Regions from separate parts of the Massilia genomosp. 1 genome, predicted to be linked through region 2. Evidence: predicted binding sites of a transcription regulator. Region 2 holds the regulator's gene; each other region holds the start of a gene.

Region 1 (4,936 bases), on a different contig from region 2:
CGGCCGTTTGTGCGCGAAACTCCGGGTCGATGGCGGCGCTGGCGCGGCTGAATGTCTCCGACGCCTTGAACGCCTGCTTGCCGACGGCCGGCATGAACTCCGGATTTTCCGGCGCCAGGCGCGCCAGGTCCTCGGCGCGGCGCACGACTTTTTCGAGCGACTTGTCGTCGAATTCGTTGATGGCGGCGGTGCCCTGGCGCTTGCCGAAGGCGACCTGCACCACCAGGTCGGCGTTGTCCACCAGCCCTGCGGTAGAGACGTTATTGCGCGCGTAGCGGATGTTCCCGGTGCGCCCGCCGCTCACACGCACGGTGCATTCGTCGGCCTTTGTCAGCGCCATCACGCGCTCGACGATACGCTTGCTTTCTTCTTGAGTCAGAATGTTCATGTGCGGTTCCCTGGCTTAGCCGATCTTGCGTGCGGTGTTGATGACGTTGATGCCATTGAAGCGGGTGGTAGCAGACCCGTGCGACACCGTGCTGACCTGGCTCGGCTGCCCTTTGCCGTCGAAGAAGGAGCCGCCCATGCGCCAGTCGCTCTCGTCGCAGATGGCGCTGCAGGCGTTCCAGAATTCCTGGGTGTTCGACTGGTAGGCCACGTCCTCCAGTGGCGCGCCGATCTTGCCGTTATTGATTTCGTAGAACAGCTGGCCGCCGAACTGGAAGTTGTAGCGCTGCTGGTCGATCGAGAACGAACCCGCCCCGACGATATAGATGCCCTTCTTGACGTCCTTGACCATCTGGTCGGGCGTGAGCTTAGGTTTACCGGCTTGCAGCGAAATGTTGGGCATGCGCTGGAACTGTACGCTGCTCCAGCTGTCGGCGTACGAGCAGCCGTGCGATTCTTTTTCGCCGATGATGTGGGCCTGGTCGCGCGTGGCCTGGTAGTTGACCAGGATGCCGTCCTTGATGATGTCCCAGCGCTTGCCCGGCACGCCTTCGTCGTCGTAGCCGACCGCGCCCAGCGAGCCTGGCGTGGTCTTGTCGGCCACGATGTGTACGCGCTCGGAGCCGTACTTGAATTTCCTGGTTTCCCACTTGTCGAGCGTGGCGAAGCTGGTGCCGGCGAAATTGGCCTCGTAGCCCAGCACCCGATCGAGTTCGGTCGGGTGGCCCACCGATTCGTGGATCGTCAGCCACAGGTGCTCGGGCGAGAGCACCAGGTCGTATTTGCCCGGCGCGACCGACTTGGCGGTCAGCTTTTCCTTGGCCTGGCGCCCGCAGGCGCGCGCGTCTTCGATCAGGTCGTAGGAATTCTTGTACAGGGTACACACGCCGCCGGCGGCCTTGATCTTGTCGTCGGAACGCGCGTCCAGGTATTCGTAGCCCATGCCGACCGGCGTGGACAAGCCCTGGCGCGAGCGGAACTTGTTGCTGGCCTTGTCGACGGCGGTGGCGAACACCGGCATCCACATGCGATGCACGTCCTGGTCGATGTAGGAGCCGTCGGTCGAGGCGAAGTATTTTTGCTGGTTCACCTGGAACATCAATGACTGCATGAAGCTCGCGCCGCCGTCCATGCCGGCCTTGTTGGCGGCGATCAGCAGCTCGGCTTTTTCCTTGATGGGGACCGTGCGCCAGTCCTTCTTGACCGGGGTGGCCCAGGCCACTTCGCCCACGCCCTTGACGCTCGCAAGGCGCACCGGTTCGGATTGCAGTTTGGCGTTGGCCTTGGCGATGGCGACCGCCTGGCGCGCGGCGCCGGCCACCGCGTCGGGCGACATGTCGGAAGTGGCGGCAAAGCCGTAGGCGCCGTTGCAGATTACCCGCACGCCCACGCCGGCCGATTCGGTATTGGTCACGCTTTCGACGTTCAGGTCGCGCGTGGTGATGAACTGGTTCAGGTAGCGGCCGATGCGCACGTCGCAGTAGCTGGCGCCGGCGCCGGTGGCGGCGTTCAGGGCCGTGTCGGCCAGGGTCTTCTTGAACTTTGCCGCGAGGGGATTGAGTAATTCTTCAGCGGCGATGGCGTTGCCGAACACCGGCACCAGCATCGTGCCCAGTGCGAGCCCGCTGATATTGAGAAAAGCACGTCGTTCCATAGTATCTCCTGACATTCACCACGAAGGGAGCGTCCCGCCGCACTACGCGAGCGCTCTTTGTTTTTCTGCTCACCTGGACCATGCCGATCACTGGCCTGAACCAAAAAATCAACAAGAACCTTACCAGCAAAATGGCGAAAAGAATACGCAAAATTGATGCCACTTGCTAAGTGCTTGATTCGGGATTCCGGGACTGTCCGGCGGACCCTGTCCGCACTGTCCGCAGCACTGTCCGCCGCCTGTATCGGACAGTATGTACACATCAGATTCGGCTTGACCTTCAAGCGTGCATACTCGATCATCGCGCTAGTTGGCGATATTGCATCGCCTGCCGCAGCTTCCCCCGCGGTACTTACCGCAACACTTGCTCATACCGGAGACGACAACATGAAACGATTGATCCTGGCCGCGATGCTGGCCGCAGGCATGGCCGGCGCAGCCCACGCCGACGACGCACTCAAGGCAGCCATTGCCAACACCGAGCGCACCCCCGCCAACGCCGCGCGCGACAGCGCCCGCCATCCTTACGAAACGCTGACCTTCTTCGGCATCAAGCCGACCATGACCGTGGTCGAGCTGTCGCCGGGCGGCGGCTGGTACACCGAAATCCTGGCGCCCTACCTGCGCGAGAAGGGCAAGCTGATCGCCGCCGGCGAGTCGCCCACGTCGGCCAAGGAAGGCGCGCGCAAGTACGCCGCCAACCTGACCAAGAAGCTCGATTCGAAACCGGCCATGTTCGACAAGGTGCAGCGCGGCGTGTTTGAAGTGCCGACCGCGTACGACTTCGCCAAGCCGGGTACGGCCGACCTGGTGGTCACCTTCCGCAACATCCATAACTGGACCGGCAACGGCGACGACAAGGTCAAGGAGATCTTCAAGAAAGTCCACGAGAGCCTGAAACCGGGCGGCGTGTTCGGCGTGGTGGAGCACCGCGCGCCGGCCGGCAAGGCGCCGGACCCCGACAGCGGCTATGTACAGGAAGCGTACGTGATCAAGATCGCCGAAAGCGCCGGCTTCAAGCTGGCCGCCAAGTCGGAAGTGAACGCCAATCCCAAGGACAAGGCTGACCACAACAAGGGCGTGTGGGCGCTGCCGCCGGTGCTGGCCAATAAGGATGTCGACCGCGAGAAGTACATGGCGATCGGCGAAAGCGACCGCATGACGCTCAAGTTCGTGAAACAGTAACACCCAAGAACGGCTCCGCAAGGGGCCGTTTTTTTGTCCGCCCGTTGCGTTCCCCAGCGCTGGAACGACGCGCCGCGCGCGTGTATGATTAACGCTCGCCGCCCCTTCTCCCAACCAGAAATTACCCAATGAACATATCGCGTATCGCCGTCGCCGCCGCCCTCGCCGCGGCGAGCCTGCTGGCCCATGCAACACAGGATGTCACCAGTTCGGGTTCGGCGGCCCCGCCGGCCGCGCCGGTGGCCGCCATTCCCGCCAACCTCGAAAATTCGGTGGTCAAGGTGTTCGCCACCTTGCGCCGCCCGGACCCGTACAAGCCATGGACCAAGGCCTCGCCGCTGGAGGTGAGCGGCTCCGGCGTGGTCATCGACGGCAAGCGCATCCTCACCAACGCCCACGTGGTCGGCTACGCCAGCCAGGTCCAGGTGCAGGCCAGCCAGGCCGGCGGCAAGGTCTCGGCCACGGTAGTGGCGGTCGCGCGCGGGATCGACCTGGCCATCCTCAAGCTCGACGACGAATCGTTTTTCGATACCCATGCGCCGGTCGCGCGCGCGAGCGTGCTGCCGGATGTGCGCGACCAGGTCTTCGCCTACGGCTACCCGACCGGCGGCACCTCGCTGTCGATCACCAAGGGCATCGTCTCGCGCATTGAATTTGCCAACTACAGCATGGGCACCACCGGCCTGCGCATCCAGATCGACGCCGCCATCAACCCCGGCAACAGCGGCGGCCCGGCGATCGCCAACGACAAGATGGTGGGGCTGGCCTTCGGCGGCGCCGCCAACACCCAGAACATCGGCTACATCATCCCGAACGAAGAAGTGGACCTGTTCCTGCGCGATGTCGCCGACGGCAAATACGACGGCAAGCCCTCGCTGACCGACGAAGTGCAGACGCTGGAAAACCCGGTCCTGCGCGAATTCCTCAAGCTCGACAAAGACATCGCCGGCGCCGTGGTGCAGCGCCCCAACCAGAACGACGCGGCCTATCCGCTCAAGGAATGGGACGTCATCACCCATATCGGCGACTCGCCCATCGACAACCAGGGCATGGTCAAGCTGGGCACCAACCTGCGCGTGCGCTTCCAGTACCGCGTGCAGCAGGTGACCAAGGATGGCGCGGTGCCGCTGACGATTGTCCGCGCCGGCAAGAGCATGAACGTCAAGGTGCCGGCGGTGGGCGGACGCAAGCTGCTCATTCCAGACCTGAACAACGGCTATCCGTCGTACTTCATCTACGGCCCGATCGTGTTCTCGCGCGCCAGCACCGACTTCCTGGCCTTTCTCGGCTCCAGCGTCAACGTGATGGCGGCGGCCAGCTACATCGCCAGCCCGCTGGTGACGCGCCGCGGCGATGCGCCGACGCCGGAGCGCCAGGAACTGGTGGTGGTCAGCTCGCCCTTCTTCCCGCATAAATCGGTCAGCGGCTACTCCAACCGTTTCGGCTCGGTGATCTACTCGGTCAACAAGGTCCCGGTACGCAGCCTGGCCCACATGGTGCAGCTGCTGCGCGACTCGAAGGACGAGCTGATCGTGATCCATTTCGACCAGCGCGGCGGCGAGACCATGGTCGTGCGGCGCAAGGAGATGGTCGACGCGACCGAAAGTATCTTGTCCGATAACGGCATCCGCCTGCAGGGCAGCCAGGACATGATGGACGTCTGGAACCGCAAGTAAGCCACCTGTCAAACCTGTGAGGCGGGCTGCATTG
Region 2 (4,936 bases):
TGGTGACGCGGCGCCGCTACCAGATCGACCAGGCAAGCCGCAGCTATGTAAGGTATTCGATGTTCGACACCATTGGCTATCGCCTGCTCGCCATCAGAAAGAAGGGCAGCTTCACGCCGGCCTACGGTTTGATCGAGCTGGAAAACAATCTGTCGCTCGAGGAGGGGGCGCGTACGCTGACCGAGTCGAGCGAAGGCGGCGCCACGGTTTTGGCAGTGAACGGCATTCGCATGGCCAGTCTCGGCCCGGGCGGTACCAGCGTCAGCGCCGCCGACGCGGCCATGTTCGCACGCGTCCTGCGCAATTTCGGCGCCCATCCGCGCGTGCTGACGCGCCTCTCCGCCCAGCAACGCCTGCCGGCCAGCCTGGTCACGTACCACAAGCAGATCGAGGGCTACAGCGAAACGCGTACCTATACGGTCAGCGCCGTCAAGCAAGGCGCGCCGGCCGCTTACAGTCTGGCCGCCTACAAGCCGCGTGCGCCGCAGGGCGACGAGATCGACAAGGTGCTCGACGCGGCCCCGCCGACGGCTGCGGCCAGGCAGGCGGCCGAGCGCGAAATCGCGCAGGCGCACGCAGATAATCGGCCGCTGGACGCCGTGCTGGGCTTGAACGAATGGATATTCTCGGGGGGCGCTTCGATCACGCGCACGCCAGAGCAGCGCGCGCTGGGGAAGGCCAACCCGGAGGTGATCCGGCTCGATGCCGTCATGGACGACAAGAAGACCACGGCGGAACTGGAAGCGGCCAACGTCACGCTGCAGGACCTGCGCAAGCACACCACGCGCAAGCAACATGTCCTGATGCTGTTTGAAGCCGATAACCTCAAAGAGTTGGGCAGGTACCGCGAAGCGGCTGCGTTGTACGCCAAGGCGCTGCAGGCCAATCCGGCAATGGCGTCAGCCTACGGCGGCATGGCAATGGCGCTTTACAGGAGCGAAGATACACAGCGCGCCTGGCGCAGCTGGGATGCGGGACGGCGCATCTCGGGCGGCGGGGAATTCGACTTCTTCGGCAACGTCGAGCAACTGGAAAAGTCGCTCTTGCGCGACTACCCGGAGTTCCTGTAAGCGCTGCGCACACCTGCCCGCCCGGTCACAGGCACTTGCGCAGGGCGACCGGCGGAATCTTGAGCGCTTCGCGGTACTTGGCAACCGTGCGGCGCGCAATCACCATGCCCTGCTCGCCCAGCATGTCGGCGATCTTGCTGTCCGACAGGGGGCTCTTCGGATCTTCGGCGCTGGTCAGCTGCACGATCAGCGCCCGGATCGCCGTCGATGACGCTTCGCCGCCCGCTTCGGTGGCCACGTGGCTGCCGAAAAAATACTTCAGCTCGAACATGCCGTGCGGCGTCATCATGTACTTTTGCGTGGTCACGCGCGAGATCGTGCTTTCGTGCAGGCCAAGCGTGTCGGCGATTTCGCGCAGCACCAGCGGGCGCATCGCCACCGCGCCGTGCGAAAAGAAATTGCGCTGGCGTTCGACGATCGCTTCGGCCACCCGCAAGATGGTGTCGAAGCGCTGGCGCATGTTCTTGATCAGCCATTTGGCTTCCTGCAGCTGCGCGCCCATCTGCCCTTCGCCCTTGCCCTGCTTGAGCAGCGCGGCGTACATGCTGTTTACGCGCAGGCGCGGCATCACGTCGTTATTGAGCATCACCGACCAGCCGTTTTTTGCCTTGCGCACGATCACGTCCGGCACCACGTAGTCCGACACGTCGGACGCGAACTCCGCGCCCGGATGCGGATTGCACTGGCGGATCACGGTCTGCGCCTCGCGCAAGTCTTCATCGTCGCAGTCGAGCGCTTTTTTCAGCTTGTTGAATTCGCGCTGGGCGAACCAGGTCAGGTGGTTTTCGACGATGGTCAGCGCCATGCGCCGCGTCACCATCGGCACGCCGGGCATGCGCCGGATCTGCAGCGCCAGGCATTCGGACGCATTGCGCGCGCATACGCCGCTCGGATCGAAACTTTGCAGCAGCGCCAGCACGGTGCGCAGTTCCTCGATCTCGATCTCCAGCTCGGGCGGCATGCGCTCGTGGATCTCTTCGAGCGACTCGGTCAGGTAGCCGTTGTCGTCGATGGCGTCGACGATCAGTTCGACCAGCGCCCGGTCGCGCGCTTCGAGCACGGTCACGCGCATCTGCTCCATCAGGTGCTCGCGCAAGGTGATGCTCGATGCTTCGAGCTGCGGGCGCGAATCCTCGTCGTCGGGCGTCTTGGCGCGACCGAGGTCGCCCCACTCGCCATCGTTGTCATTGCTGGCCGGGCTGTCCGCTTCGCCGCCTTCGAAGGTCTCGCCTTCGCTTGGCGCCGGCGCATCCTGCGCACCCGGCTCGGGCGGCGCTTCGGTCGGCGTCGAGGTGCTGCTGATGGCGCCATCGCCCAACAGGCGCACCGAATGATCGAGCGGATCGTCGAGTCGTTCGAGCAGCGGATTGTCGCTCAACAGCTGTTCCAGTTCCTGGTGCAGTTCCAGGGTCGACAACTGCAGCAGCCGGATCGACTGCTGCAACTGGGGCGTGAGCGCGAGGTGCTGGGAAGTGCGTAGTTGAAGGGACTGTTTCATGCCTACATCCGGAAGTGTTCGCCCAGGTAGACCCGACGCACGGATTCATCCGCGATGATATCGTCGGGACGACCGGAGGCGAGCACCGCACCCTGGTTGATGATGTAGGCGCGGTCGCAGATACCCAGCGTTTCGCGCACGTTATGGTCGGTGATCAAAACGCCGATGCCGCGCTGCTTGAGGAAGCGCACGATGCGCTGGATCTCGATGACGGCGATCGGATCGACCCCGGCGAACGGTTCGTCGAGCAGCACGAAGCGCGGGTTGGTCGCCAGCGCGCGCGCGATCTCGACCCGGCGCCGCTCGCCGCCGGAGAGCGACATGGCCTGGTTCTCGCGCAGTTTTTCGATCTGCAGGTCGGCCAGCAGGGTATCTAAGCGTTCGTTGATCTGCGCCTTGGTGAGCGACTTGCCGTCGACCTTTTGCAGCTCCAGCACGGCGCGGATGTTTTCTTCCACGGTCAGCTTGCGGAACACCGACGCTTCCTGCGGCAGGTACGACAGGCCGAGCGCGGCGCGCCGGTGAATCGGCAGGCTCGAAATATCGACCCCGCTGATATCGATCGTGCCCGCGTCCGACGGCACCAGGCCGACGATCATGTAGAACGAGGTGGTCTTGCCGGCGCCATTCGGGCCGAGCAGGCCGACCACTTCGCCGCAGTCGACCTGCAACGAGACGTCGCGCACGACCAGGCGCTTGCCGTAGCTTTTCTGCAGGCCGCGCACGATCAGCGTGCTGCCGCAATTTTTCGGTTCGATCATGGATTTCCCGCAGCTGGCGTGGTGGTCGGCGCGGGCGCCGGCGTTGGTGCGGGCGTCACCGCCGGCGCGCTGGACGCCGGCGTGGCCGGCGCGGCGCGCGGCTTGCGCGGGGCGATGATCATGGTGCCGCGCCCCTGGCCCGGCTTGTTGGCGCCGCTGGCGTCATTACGCGCCACGAACACCTCTTTGCGGCTGTCGTAGGAAATGAATTCGCTTTCGATTTCGTTGGTCGGTTTCTGGCCCTCGAGCTGGCGGATTTTGGCGTTCGAGAACAGCTTCATCATGTCGTTGCGTTCATCGTATTCGATGCGCTGGGCCTGGCCTTCGATCCACAGGTCGGGGCCGCCGTCGCGCTTCTGGCGGAACGTGGCAGCCTTGCCGGCGCTGGCGGTCAGGGTCACGAACATGTCGCCTTCGGGCGTCTCCTTGATGACGGCGCGGTCCGACTTGAGAATCAGCGTGCCCTTGGTGACGACCACGTTCCCGGTCAGGATCGTCACCTGGGTCACTTCATTGGTCTCCAGGGAATCGTAGGTGATCACCGCCTGCTTGGCGGAATCGGCCTTTTCGGCGGACGCGGTGGCCGCGGCCAGGCCGAGCAGGGCGATGGCTAGGAATTTTTTCATTGTGGTTTACCTGTGATGGTTGGCGCTGCGCGCGCCGCTTTCGGTGGATACACGATCTGCCCGCGGCTGGCGAACTTGAGCTCGCGCGTTGCGTTGTTCGCTTCCATGCCGGTTCCCCTGATGGTGGAATTGCCCAGCGTGACCTGGACCGGCTGGTCGGACGTCATGCGGTCTTCGTCGGTAAAGACGGTCAGTGCTTCGGTCTTGAGCTGCATCGCGCGGTTGTTGGGCGACTCCGGCCGCACCACCTTGACGTCGCCCATCAGGTCGGCCTGGTTCTGGGCGTGGCGGATGCGCGCGCGCTGCGAGGTGATGGTGGTGAGCGGCTGGCCGGGCGCGACGCCCTGCAGCACCGGCAGCTCGACATCGGACGAATCGTCGATCGGGCGGTGCGTGAGCTTGGCGCCGGACACCAGGTAGCGCGGCTTGCCCTCGGGTGTCATGCGCACGAAGCTGAATTGTTCGACGATGTAGTCGGGTTCATTCTTGAAGGTGTTCGGATCGACCGTGGCGTCGGCGTTCTGCGCCAGCTGGACCAGCCAGAAAGTGCCGAAGGCGAAGAAGGTCCCGACCACCATGATCGCGGTCAGGCGCCAGCGGTGTGCGGTGCGCTTATGCATGGTGGTCTCCTGTGGCGTGCATCAGGCGAAGTACGGCGCCAGCGCCGCGTCGTAGGTGCCTTGCGCGCGCATGACCAGGTCGCACACTTCGCGCACCGCGCCACGCCCGCCGCCGGCCTTGGTGACGTAATGGGCGCGGTACTGCACTTCCGGATGCCCGGTCGGCACGGTGACGGCAAAGCCGACCTGCAGCAGCAGCGGCAGGTCGATCACGTCGTCGCCGATGTAGCCGCATTGCGCGGCGCTGACGCCGGTCGCTTCCAGCAGTTTGGCAAAGGCCACGCGCTTGTCGTGGATGCCCTGGTGGACGTGCATGATGCCCAGGTCGGCCGCGCGCCGCACCACGATCGGCGACTGGCGC
Region 3 (4,936 bases), on a different contig from region 2:
GCCGCGCATGGCCACCCGTTTGCGGCCTTCCTGCCGCCCTACCGCCAGATTGCCGCCCTGTGCGGCATGGAATGGCTGCCCCCCCACATCCTGCATGGCGCCCATCACGCCAGCGAGGAAACGCTCGACGCCCATGTCGACACCTTCGCCGCCCGCCTGAACGCGCTCGCGCGCGCCTGACCTCCCCTAAGAAAGCTCTGTAACAATGGAACACGGTTTGCTGCTTAACGCACTGATCTACCTGGCGGCGGCGGTGATTGCCGTCCCGATCGCCAAAAAACTCGGCCTGGGCGCCGTGCTCGGCTACCTGCTGGCCGGCATCGCCATCGGCCCGTGGGGACTGGGCCTGATCGGCGAGGTCGAAGACATCCTGCACATTTCCGAATTCGGGGTGGTGCTGCTGCTGTTCGTGATCGGCCTGGAACTCGAACCGAAGCGCCTGTGGTCGATGCGGCGCGCCATCTTCGGGCGCGGCGCGGCCCAGGTGCTGGGCGTGACCGGCGCCCTGTGCGCTTGCGCCATGCTGGCCGGGATCGACTGGAAGGTGGCGCTGATTGGCGCGCTGGGCCTGTCGCTGTCGTCGACCGCGATCGCCCTGGCCACGCTCGACGAGCGCAAGCTGATGAACACCCCGACCGGCTCGGCCAGCTTTGCCATCCTGCTGTTCCAGGACATGGCGGCCATTCCCATGATCGCCATCGTGCCGCTGCTGGGCGTGGCGGCGGCCGAAGGCACCGAACAGGGCTGGCTGGGGGTGCTGAAGGTGGTCGGCGTGATCGGCGCGCTGATCTTCGCCGGGCGCTACCTGGTGCGCCCGCTGCTGCGCATCATCGTCAAGACCGGCATGCGCGAGATTTTCACCGCCTTCGCGCTGCTGCTGGTGATCGCCATTTCGCTGCTGATGCAATGGGTCGGCATGTCGATGGCGCTGGGCGCCTTCATGGCCGGCATGCTGCTGGCCGACTCCGAATACCGGCACGCGCTCGAGACCGACCTGGAGCCGTTCAAGGGCTTGCTGCTCGGGCTGTTCTTCATCGCGGTCGGCATGTCGGTCGATTTCGGCGTGTTCATGGCGCAGCCGTGGCTGATCCTGGGGCTGGTGGCGGCGTTCTTGTGCATCAAGATCGCCGTCCTGTACGGCATCAGCAAGATCGCCGAGATTCCGCGCAGCCAGCAGGCGCTGTTCGCCTTCATCCTGTCGCAGGGCGGGGAATTTGCGTTCGTGGTGTTCGGCGCGGCCGAAGCGGCCAAGGTGTTCAGCGCCGAGGTGGCCTCGATGCTGGTGGTGGTCGTCGCCCTGTCGATGGTGGTCACGCCGCTGCTCTTGATCGCGCACGACCGCCTGATCGCGCCGCGCTACCGCACCGACCAGAAGCGCCAGGCCGACAAGATCGCGCCCAACGAGGAGCATGTGATCATCGCCGGCTTCGGGCGCTTCGGCCAGATCCTCGGGCGCCTGCTGGCGGCCAACGGGGTCAAGCTGACCGTGCTCGATCACGATCCGGACCAGATCGACCTGGTGCGCCGCTTCGGCATGGAAGTGTTTTATGGCGATGTGACGCGGGTCGACCTGCTGCACGCGGCCGGGGCGGCGCGGGCGCGCGCGCTGGTGGTGGCGGTCGACGATATCGACGACAGCCTGAAACTGGTGGACGCGGTGCGCAGGACGTTTCCAGAATTGAAAATCATGGCGCGCGCGCGCAATGTGACCCATTATTTCGACTTGCGCGACCGCGGCGTGAGCATCATCGAGCGCGAAACGTTCGAGGCGGCGCTGATGCTGGGGCGCAATGTGCTGCACGAACTCGGCTTCGGGGCCTACCGGGCGCGCCAGGCGGCCAGCAAGTTCCGCATGTTCAATATGCGCAGCCTGGACAAGATCTATCCGTATTACAAGGACAAGGAGCAGTTCCTGTCGGTGGCCAAGCAGGCGCGCGAAGAACTCGAAGCCATGTTCGCGCTGGACGCGGAACTGGCCGAGGATGACAGGCAGAATGGCTGGGATGGGTCGTGAAAAAATAGTCGCCTGTTGCTGATCTTGCTGGCATGTCTGGCCCCCTTGGGTAATCGGGGTGAGATGTTGGCGAACATCGCCGGATGCGCTGGCCGGCATGCCCTCGTCAGGCCTGCCCGGCCAGCGCTGTGAAACCGGCGTAACGCGGTTCGACTCAGCGGCCCGCCCGGCGGCGCATGGTCCCCAAGCCAAGCAGACCGATGCCCATGAGCGCGAGCGCGCCCGGTTCAGGCACCGCGCGCGTGTTGAAGTCGAGGACGCCCACTTGCGAAGCGATCGCCACCACAGTCGCGCCCTGGCAATTGACTTTCGGCTTGTCGCAGCTCAGCCCTTGCGACGTATTGTTGAAAGCAGTGAACGCGGCATTGTAGAACGGCGTGGGCGACGTGAAATACTGAGCGCCGATATCGCTCAAGGTCCAGCCTATGTTCATGTTCTGGAATGCCCCGCCCAACTGGTCCAGCCCGCCAATGCCGCCATGGAGCACGTTCGACGACGCCAGCAGGATGTCCTTGGCGCCGTAATCGTCCACCGACGCACCGGCGGCCAGCGACGCCATGTGGTAGTCGTTCTTGTTGCCTATGTCCGCATACAGGCTAAATGTCATGGCTGTCGTATCGCAGGTCACACCACGCGCCAGCCCGCCTTTGCAACTGAGGTCTTGGTGGAAGCGCGCATACAGGCCATAGTCGCCGTTGACTTTGGTGATATTGCCCGAGATGGGAGCGTTGTCCTTGGCAAAGCCAGTGAAGACGGCGTAGCCATCACTGGTGAATTTATCGCCGCTGACCTGAGCAATCCGGCTCGACGAAAGCCCGCTGATGGCGGTTGCCTCGAACGGCGTCCCGCCAACGGTCAGAAAGTTCGGATTGACAGTGAATAGTGCAACGGCGCCGGCCTCGCCCGTGCTTAGCGCACCGATGAGTAACATCGTCGAAACAGCCAGACGGCGCAGCCTTTTCATTTTTGTTTGCATGCTTATTCTCCAAGGATAAACTTCTTTCAGGAAACATCAGAATATGACCACGCGCACTGCGATAATCATGACAGACATGAAGCAATGAGCGTGCCACTAAAAGTAATATGCGGGTTAACAAGGACTTATATTATCGTATTTACTCTTAGTAACTTATTAACATCTGTTTTGTAAAGTTTCCCGACATTTTTATCGCTTTCCTCGTATCCGGAATGATGAATATTCTGCGTTCCGCTTGTTTGCGCATCCTATCAGATTGAATAGTTACGCCAAATTGAATGGCAAACGCAGCGATACGGAATTCATATCGGGTCGATATCGGAACTGGAGCGAAGGGAGAATATGCGGAGAAATGGAAAACCGCTGTTACGGCAGCATCAATTGGTCCAGCGGCTTGCGTTCGGCGCGCGAGGATGGCGCCGGGCCTTCACCCAGACGGCCCATGTAGACCGGATACAGGCCCGGCGCGCTGATGATGGCGGCGCAACGCTCCCGCAGCGTCGCGGCCAGGGCGTGCAAGTTGCCGATCTTGCTGAATTGGCGCCCCTGGTCGACATAGCGCGCGAAGATGAGCGGTGTCATTTCCGGCTGCATGAACAAGCCCAGCGCCGTCAGGGTCAGCCAGAATCGCTGGACCGCGCGGCCCGCAGCGACGAACTCGTCGATGGTGCGCGGCTGCTGCCTGGCCTGGAGGACGAAATGCGCGGCGCACATCAGGCTCGGCACAAAATCCATCTGCAGGCGCGGCGCCCACGTGCCCATGAGCGTGTTCACGGCCGACAGCCGGCTCCAGCTCGCCATCGCCCATTTCATCAGGCGCATGGTGACGGGGTCGGCGCCCAGGCTCCGGTCCGGCACCCGGTCCGGACTGCGCGCCACGCCCCAGTGGATAATGCGCCGATGCACTTCATACGCTTCCGGCATGGTCAGGCGCAGTTTCGCATTGCGGTACATCAACTTCGCCGCCCGCAACTTGTCGCTCCCGGTTTCCAGCCAGCGCAAGGCGTAGGCCGGCCCCACGGACGCTTCCAGCACCGTCTTTTCGTGCGCAGTCAGGCGCCGCGTCTTCATTGGCCGGCGCTGCACCGCGCGCGCAGTGATGTGCTTGATCAGCGGGTCGACGGCAAGCCCGGCTTGCGCTTCGAAATAGACGTCAAAGATCAGGTAAGCATCGTCGGCGGCGGGACGCTGGCGCCGCTCCACGCGCGTGCCCAAGCCATGTCCGGTCGCCGCGATGGCGATGGTTTCAAGCAAGGCGCCGAAGCCGATCTGGCTGGCGTGGCCGTCCAGGTCATACACGCAGTCGGCGCGCGTATCGCGCGCGTGGATCACCAGATGCCGCGGCCCGGCGATCTGAAAACGGTGCGACTGCACATTGTCGCCGCTGGGCGCCCAGCGCGCCAGGTCGAGTATCTGCTCGATGATGGAGAGCTGCTTCATTGCGCTCGCAAGCTTTTGCTGTAGAAATGGCGGCCGATCTGGATCGACAGCCATTGCAGGGGATGGCGGTTGCCGCCGGGACGCCAGGTGTGCGCCAGCTTGTCGCGAAACGCGTCGTACTGGGTGGCGTGGGGCGCCGCCAGGACCCGGCCCCGCCCCAGCAGGATCTTGAGGGCCTGGGTCACGGCCACGCCGGCGCACAGCTGGCAGCCCATCACGGTCGACGGGCCGCGCCGCTCGGCCAGGTTGACGGCGCTCGGTTCGACCAGGTAGGGCCGGTGCAAGCCGGCCGGCGCCAGGCCGATCAGGAAGCGCAGCGCCTTGTCCGGCTCGGATAAATTGCCCCAGCGGAAATACTCCTCAAAACTCATTCTTCCTGGCATGAAGTTCATGCTGGCAACACCCATGCCCAGAGGCGCCGCCATGGTTGCCGGAATGCCGCGCCGCTGGCACAGCGCGTATGTTTGCGCACGCGCATCGAAGGCGAAGAAATCGAGTCCGTCCAC
Region 4 (4,936 bases), on a different contig from region 2:
AGGGTGGCGTGGGTGCGCGCGCGGTTGGCGATGTGGGTGACCGACTCGATCAAGCCTTCGCGCTTGCAGTTGGCCAGCTCGTCGATAAAGGCTGGCAAGTCCTCTTCGCGGCGCAGCGACAGCGACAGCGCCACCTGCTTGGGGCGCTTGGGCACCAGGCGGAAACAGGCGCTGACCACGATGCCGAAATTACTCTGGAAAAAAAGTCCATCGAGCATCGGCCCCAGGCCATACGGATTGCTGGTGCCCAGCGGCGAGCGCTTCAGGCGCCGGAAACCGGTGCGCAGCAGCTTGCCGTTGCCGCACACCACGGCCAGCCCGAACAAGTCTTCCTTGCGCGGGCCAAAGTAACCGACCCCGCGGTCGAGCGAATTGCCGATGATGCTGGTGGCGCGCGCCGAGCCGGTCACATTGAAGGTCAGGTTCGGATGGTGTTCTTCCAGGAAGTCGTACAGCATGCCTTGCGTCACGCCCGGGCCGATCACGGCCACCGGCAATACCCGGCCGTTGTGCTTGTCGACCGTCATGCGGATCGTGTTCAGGGAGCCGAGGTCGACCAGCAGGCTGCCGGCGGCGGTGGGCGACTTGCCGCCGTAACCGAAGTTCAGGCCGGTGGAAAAGGGGTATAGCGGGGTGCCGTTCCTGCGCGCTTCGCGCACCAGCTTGATGACGGCGCGTACACTGGCCGGGCGCACCTGGCCGCGCACATCGGTGGCGCGGCCGGTGATGTTATTGCTCGGATGCTCGCTCTGGGTGTAGGCCATGGGACATTATCGCCTAAAAAGACGAACGACCCGAGCGCCACCGGCGGTCGGGTCGTTCGTTGCTGTCACGCGCAAACCGGCTGGCAAGCCCGGCCGGCGCATGCGCGGCTTACTTCTTGGCCGCTTTGCGACGCGATGCGGCGCCCAGGGCCAGCAGGCCCAGGCCGACCAGCACCATGCTGCCCGGTTCTGGCACGGCGCGCACTTCCGAAGCGATCGAGTTCGACGCCTGGTTGATGGTCAGCTTGTAGGTGCGGCCGGTGGTCAGGGTCACCAGGTTCGACAGGACGGTGCCCGACGTTTCCTTGATCGAATTTTGCGACATTTCGCTCGAAGCGACACCATCGTTGATTTCGCTTGGGGACCAGTTCATGATCGTGGTCGACACATTGCCGATCACTTCCTGCAGCGACAGCGCCCAGCTGATCGTGCCCAGCGAGGAACCGTTGACGCCGGCGGCGGCATTGACGAACGCGGCCACATAGGCTTCGAAGCCGAGTGCGAAGCGCGCTTGCAGGGTGCTGTTGGCGACGAACACGGTTTCCGAGGTCGCCGAGTTGGCGATGGTGGCGTTGGCGCTGCCGGCGTTACCGGGCGACATGACGGACGAATCGGCGCGGGTCAGGCCGTTGGCGCCGATACCGATCGCGCTGCCGGCGATGTACATATCGCCCAGGGCGTAGTTGCCGCTCGGTGCAGGAATGTGCGCGGAGAAATTGTTTTCCACGCCGCCTGGGTAATTACCGGCTGGCATGGCAACGCAGGAAGGACCGCCGCAACGGTTCTTGACGTCGACGGTGCCGCCGATGGTCGTGCTGAAGATGTTGCCGCTGCCGGTGCCGGTGCCGTCGTTGCCGTTGAAGTTCGAGGCGGCGGTGCCGGTCCGGTTTTCGGTTTTGATGGTGATGCCGGTGGCGGCGTTGTTGTTCGCATCGAGGATGATCAGGCCGGTGATGGCCAGGTCGGCCATGCCCATGGTGGCGGCCGATGCCGGCGCTGCGATGAAGGCGGCCGAGACGGCGGCGGCGGCGAGGTATTTTGTCAGTTTCATAAGTGGTTCTCCCGATTTTTGTTTGTTGATCCAGCGTGCCTTTCTATAAGCACGACTCGTGCCAGAAGTGTTGGATTGATTAAAATCAAGTACTTAACACCGTTTTGATGGTATGCGCATGTATTGGTGTAAGGAAAACCGACAGCCTGGATGCCGTTTAATCTTTACTGGGAGAAATAAATGCCTTGTGAAACAGATGTCGTGTTAATAACATCGGTGGCATGCGCAGCCAGTTGCCGCGGATATACAGCAAAAAGCGCGCGGCGCCGCTGAAGCGGTCGCCGCAGCTGCGGTGATGCGGCAGCAGGGCGCGCAGGAACAGGGCATCCATCAGGGCCAGCAGCGGCGCGCCGGGGCCGGCCGCGCGCACGGCGGCCTGGGCCGCCTCGGGCACGGGCGTGTGCAGCAGGCGCGCGCCATAGCGCAGCGCGTAGAACAGCGGGCGGCCCAGTTCCAGTTCGGCCGCGCGCGCGGCCAGCCCGTCCCAGAAGCCGGGCGTGGCGCTTGAGTGGCTCAGCAGGCGGTGCAGGTCGAGCAGGTCGCGCAGGCCATGGTCGAATTCGCCGTCGTAGAACAGGTGCAGGGCGCTGTGCAGCACCATGTCGGCCGGGGCCAGCACCTGCAGCGGGGCCTGGCCGGCTTGCGCGGGCAAGGCCACGGCGGCGGCGCGCAGCTTGGCCGGGTCGGGCCGCAGGCGCGCCGTTTCCGGCAGGATCGCGTGATGCACATCGATCACGCTGGCGCGCCGCCCATGCTTCATCGGCGGCAATTCGTGCATCCAGGTACGGTAATAGCGCTGGTCGTAGGCGTCCTGCGCCACCGTGGCCCAGCCGTGCAGCATCAGCGCCGCCTCCACCTCGGCCAGGCGGTCCTTGGGCACCAGGATATCGATATCGGAAAACAGGCGCCCGCGCCCGGCCGCCAGCTGCGCCATGGCGTAGGCGCCACCCTTGAGCAGGAGCAGCGGGATCGGGTCGCCCCCGCTGGCGGCCAGCGCCGCGCCGATCTGCGCCACTTCGAAGCGCACCGCGCGCGCGTGCCGTTCGGCGTGTACCCCGGCCCAGTCCAGATGGCGGCGGGCGGCGGGCGGAATCGCGCCGGCCAGGCCGTGTTCGTCCAGCAAGCCGTGCAGGCTCGCTTCGAGCCGCGCCGCCGCCGCCTGGCGCAGCAGCAAGTCCCATTCGGCCAGGCCGAGGCTGGCCGCGCGGCTTGGGTCGCGCAGCAGTTGCAGCAGTAGCGGCACGGCGCAGCCGGTCACGCCGCGCCCGCCAACTGCTCGAACACCGCGATCGCCTCGTCCAGCGCGCTGTAGGTAAAATCGATGCAGCGCGCTTGCGCCACCAGCTCGCCCAGGGCGGCAAACCCGCGCGCGCCCAGCACGCTGTAGTTGAAACCATTCTCGGCCACGCGCATGAAGGCGCGCGCCGGGGTCAGGTCGCGCAGCGTCGTGGCCGCGCCCGCCGTGTATTTGGGAAACACGATCCAGCCCGGGCGCGCCAGTTCGTTCGCCCGCGCGATGCTCTCGGCCGGCGCTTTCAGGTGCGCCACCGTGCCCTTGGTGGTGTCCGGCACGGGATTGCTGATGACGGCGTCCGGCTGGTAGCGCCGCATCACCACGATCGAGGCATTCTTCAGGCTGATCGGGCGCGGCAGCGGCGCCAGCAAGCCGTCCTGCGGGCGCACCAGCGCCAGTTCGTCCGACAGCAGGCGCCAGCCGCGGCTGACCAGGGCCGCGCACAAGGTGCTTTTGCCGGAACCCGGCGGGGCCGGCAGGATGGCGGCGCGCCCGTTCTTCTCGACCACGGCCGCGTGCAGGATCAGGTACTCATGCGCGCGGCTCGACACGCACCAGTTCATGCCCCATTCGAACATTGGAAACGCTTGCGCGGCCGGCAGCGGCAGGAACGGCGCCATGCCATCGTAGACGAAGCGCGCCAGCGGCTTGTACCAGCGGCGCAGCGAGGGCGGCGGCGCGATATCGACGTGGAAGTCGGCAAAGTCATTGGCCTCCAGCAGGGGGTAGTCGGCGTACAGCAAGTGCAAGCCATCGGCCACGCTGGCGAAGGGGCTGTGGATGCGGGTGACGAAGGCGCCGGTGCGCAGGTCGATGCTGCCCTCGCGCAGGCGGCGGCCCAGTTCGGCGCGGCCGAGCGCGCTGACAGTGCTCATGCGCGCTGTGCGATCAGGGAAATGGACGCCAGTTGCTCGAGCAGCGCTTGCAGCGCGTCGTTGGCGTCCTGGTCCTCGTCCGCCAGGCCCAGCGCCAGCCGCATTGCCGCCGCGTCGCGCGCGCCGCCATGCACGGCCAGCAGCAGCGCCAGCGCATCGGCGTCGAGCAGGTGGGTGTCGCCACTGAGGTCGTTGAACAGGACCGCTTCCTGTTCCCATTGGCGGTAGTGCAGGCGCTGGCCGGGAAGGACGTGCCAGGAAAGGGCGTGCGGCATGGTCTGGGAAGGGCGGGCGCGCGCGGCGCCGTCACCGTGCGGGCTACTGATGGAAGGTGGTTTTCAGGTAAGCGACGATCTCTTCGCCATACCATTTGACGCCCGCCGTCGGCGAGTAGTAGCCCAGCTTGCCGCCACCGTTGAACTGGTATTCTTGCCAGATGGCGCGCAATTGGTTCTCGGTCAGTACGGTCGAGCGCTTGCTCTGGATGTTCAGGTAGGCGGCGAGCACATGGCTGGCCACATTGTGGGGATCCAGGTCTTCGCTCTTGAACGGGCCTTTGCCGCCCTTGCCGCCGTGCGGATTGCCGTTGGTCTTGAACACCTCGGCCAGGGTCAGCTCGCCGAGCGCGGCCTGGCTGGCGTTGACCGGGAAAATATCCTTGAATTTACGCGCCGGCGCCGGGTTCGACGGCCATGCGGCCGTGTTGTTGGCATAAAAGCCCGGCGAATTGCCGCCGCAGGTGAGCGGATTGTCAGGCCGGTGGCTCGATTGCAAGCCGTTCGACAGCGAGCCGGACGGCGAGGCGCAGACGGTGGCGGCCATGCCCGGCTGGCTGGCCAGGGTCATCAGGACCCCGGACGCGCCGATGCCGGCGCGCGTAAAGCGGCGCCGCGCGTTGCCGGACGCCGACAAGGGCGCGAGCGGCGCTACTGCTTCGCCGCTGGCGCGGTCC

What was found. The regulator sigma-54, encoded in region 2, starts transcription at its own class of promoters, with help from an activator protein. The targets are predictions, from matches to a motif close to TGGCANGNAANCTGCTTT.
Region 1: a site for sigma-54 is predicted at 2,186-2,203, ahead of F1735_RS09220 (TldD/PmbA family protein). Genes of this name have one in related genera too.
Region 3: a site for sigma-54 is predicted at 3,069-3,086, ahead of pepA (flocculation-associated PEP-CTERM protein PepA). Genes of this name have one in related genera too.
Region 4: a site for sigma-54 is predicted at 1,862-1,879, ahead of F1735_RS14550 (EDSAP-1 family PEP-CTERM protein). Genes of this name have one in related genera too.

The regions. Positions count from the first base shown of each region.
Region 1 is NZ_WHJF01000018.1:32,717-37,652, forward strand. It holds gene F1735_RS09215 (TldD/PmbA family protein) at 1-388, opposite strand, end outside; gene F1735_RS09220 (TldD/PmbA family protein) at 404-2,041, opposite strand; gene F1735_RS09225 (class I SAM-dependent methyltransferase) at 2,429-3,226, shown strand; gene F1735_RS09230 (S1C family serine protease) at 3,355-4,902, shown strand.
Region 2 is NZ_WHJF01000015.1:387-5,322, forward strand. It holds gene F1735_RS07870 (tetratricopeptide repeat protein) at 1-1,070, shown strand, start outside; gene F1735_RS07875 (RNA polymerase factor sigma-54) at 1,096-2,568, opposite strand; gene lptB (LPS export ABC transporter ATP-binding protein) at 2,571-3,329, opposite strand; gene lptA (lipopolysaccharide transport periplasmic protein LptA) at 3,326-3,955, opposite strand; gene lptC (LPS export ABC transporter periplasmic protein LptC) at 3,952-4,575, opposite strand; gene F1735_RS07895 (KdsC family phosphatase) at 4,597-4,936, opposite strand, start outside.
Region 3 is NZ_WHJF01000083.1:13,670-18,605, forward strand. It holds gene kefF (glutathione-regulated potassium-efflux system oxidoreductase KefF) at 1-180, shown strand, start outside; gene kefC (glutathione-regulated potassium-efflux system protein KefC) at 206-2,014, shown strand; gene pepA (flocculation-associated PEP-CTERM protein PepA) at 2,169-2,990, opposite strand; gene F1735_RS24600 (molybdopterin biosynthesis protein MoeY) at 3,357-4,430, opposite strand; gene F1735_RS24605 (ThiF family adenylyltransferase) at 4,427-4,936, opposite strand, start outside.
Region 4 is NZ_WHJF01000033.1:12,627-17,562, forward strand. It holds gene F1735_RS14545 (FAD-binding oxidoreductase) at 1-764, opposite strand, end outside; gene F1735_RS14550 (EDSAP-1 family PEP-CTERM protein) at 874-1,815, opposite strand; gene F1735_RS14555 (nucleotidyltransferase domain-containing protein) at 1,973-3,073, opposite strand; gene F1735_RS14560 (HprK-related kinase A) at 3,070-3,984, opposite strand; gene F1735_RS14565 (HPr-rel-A system PqqD family peptide chaperone) at 3,981-4,259, opposite strand; gene F1735_RS14570 (hypothetical protein) at 4,303-4,936, opposite strand, start outside.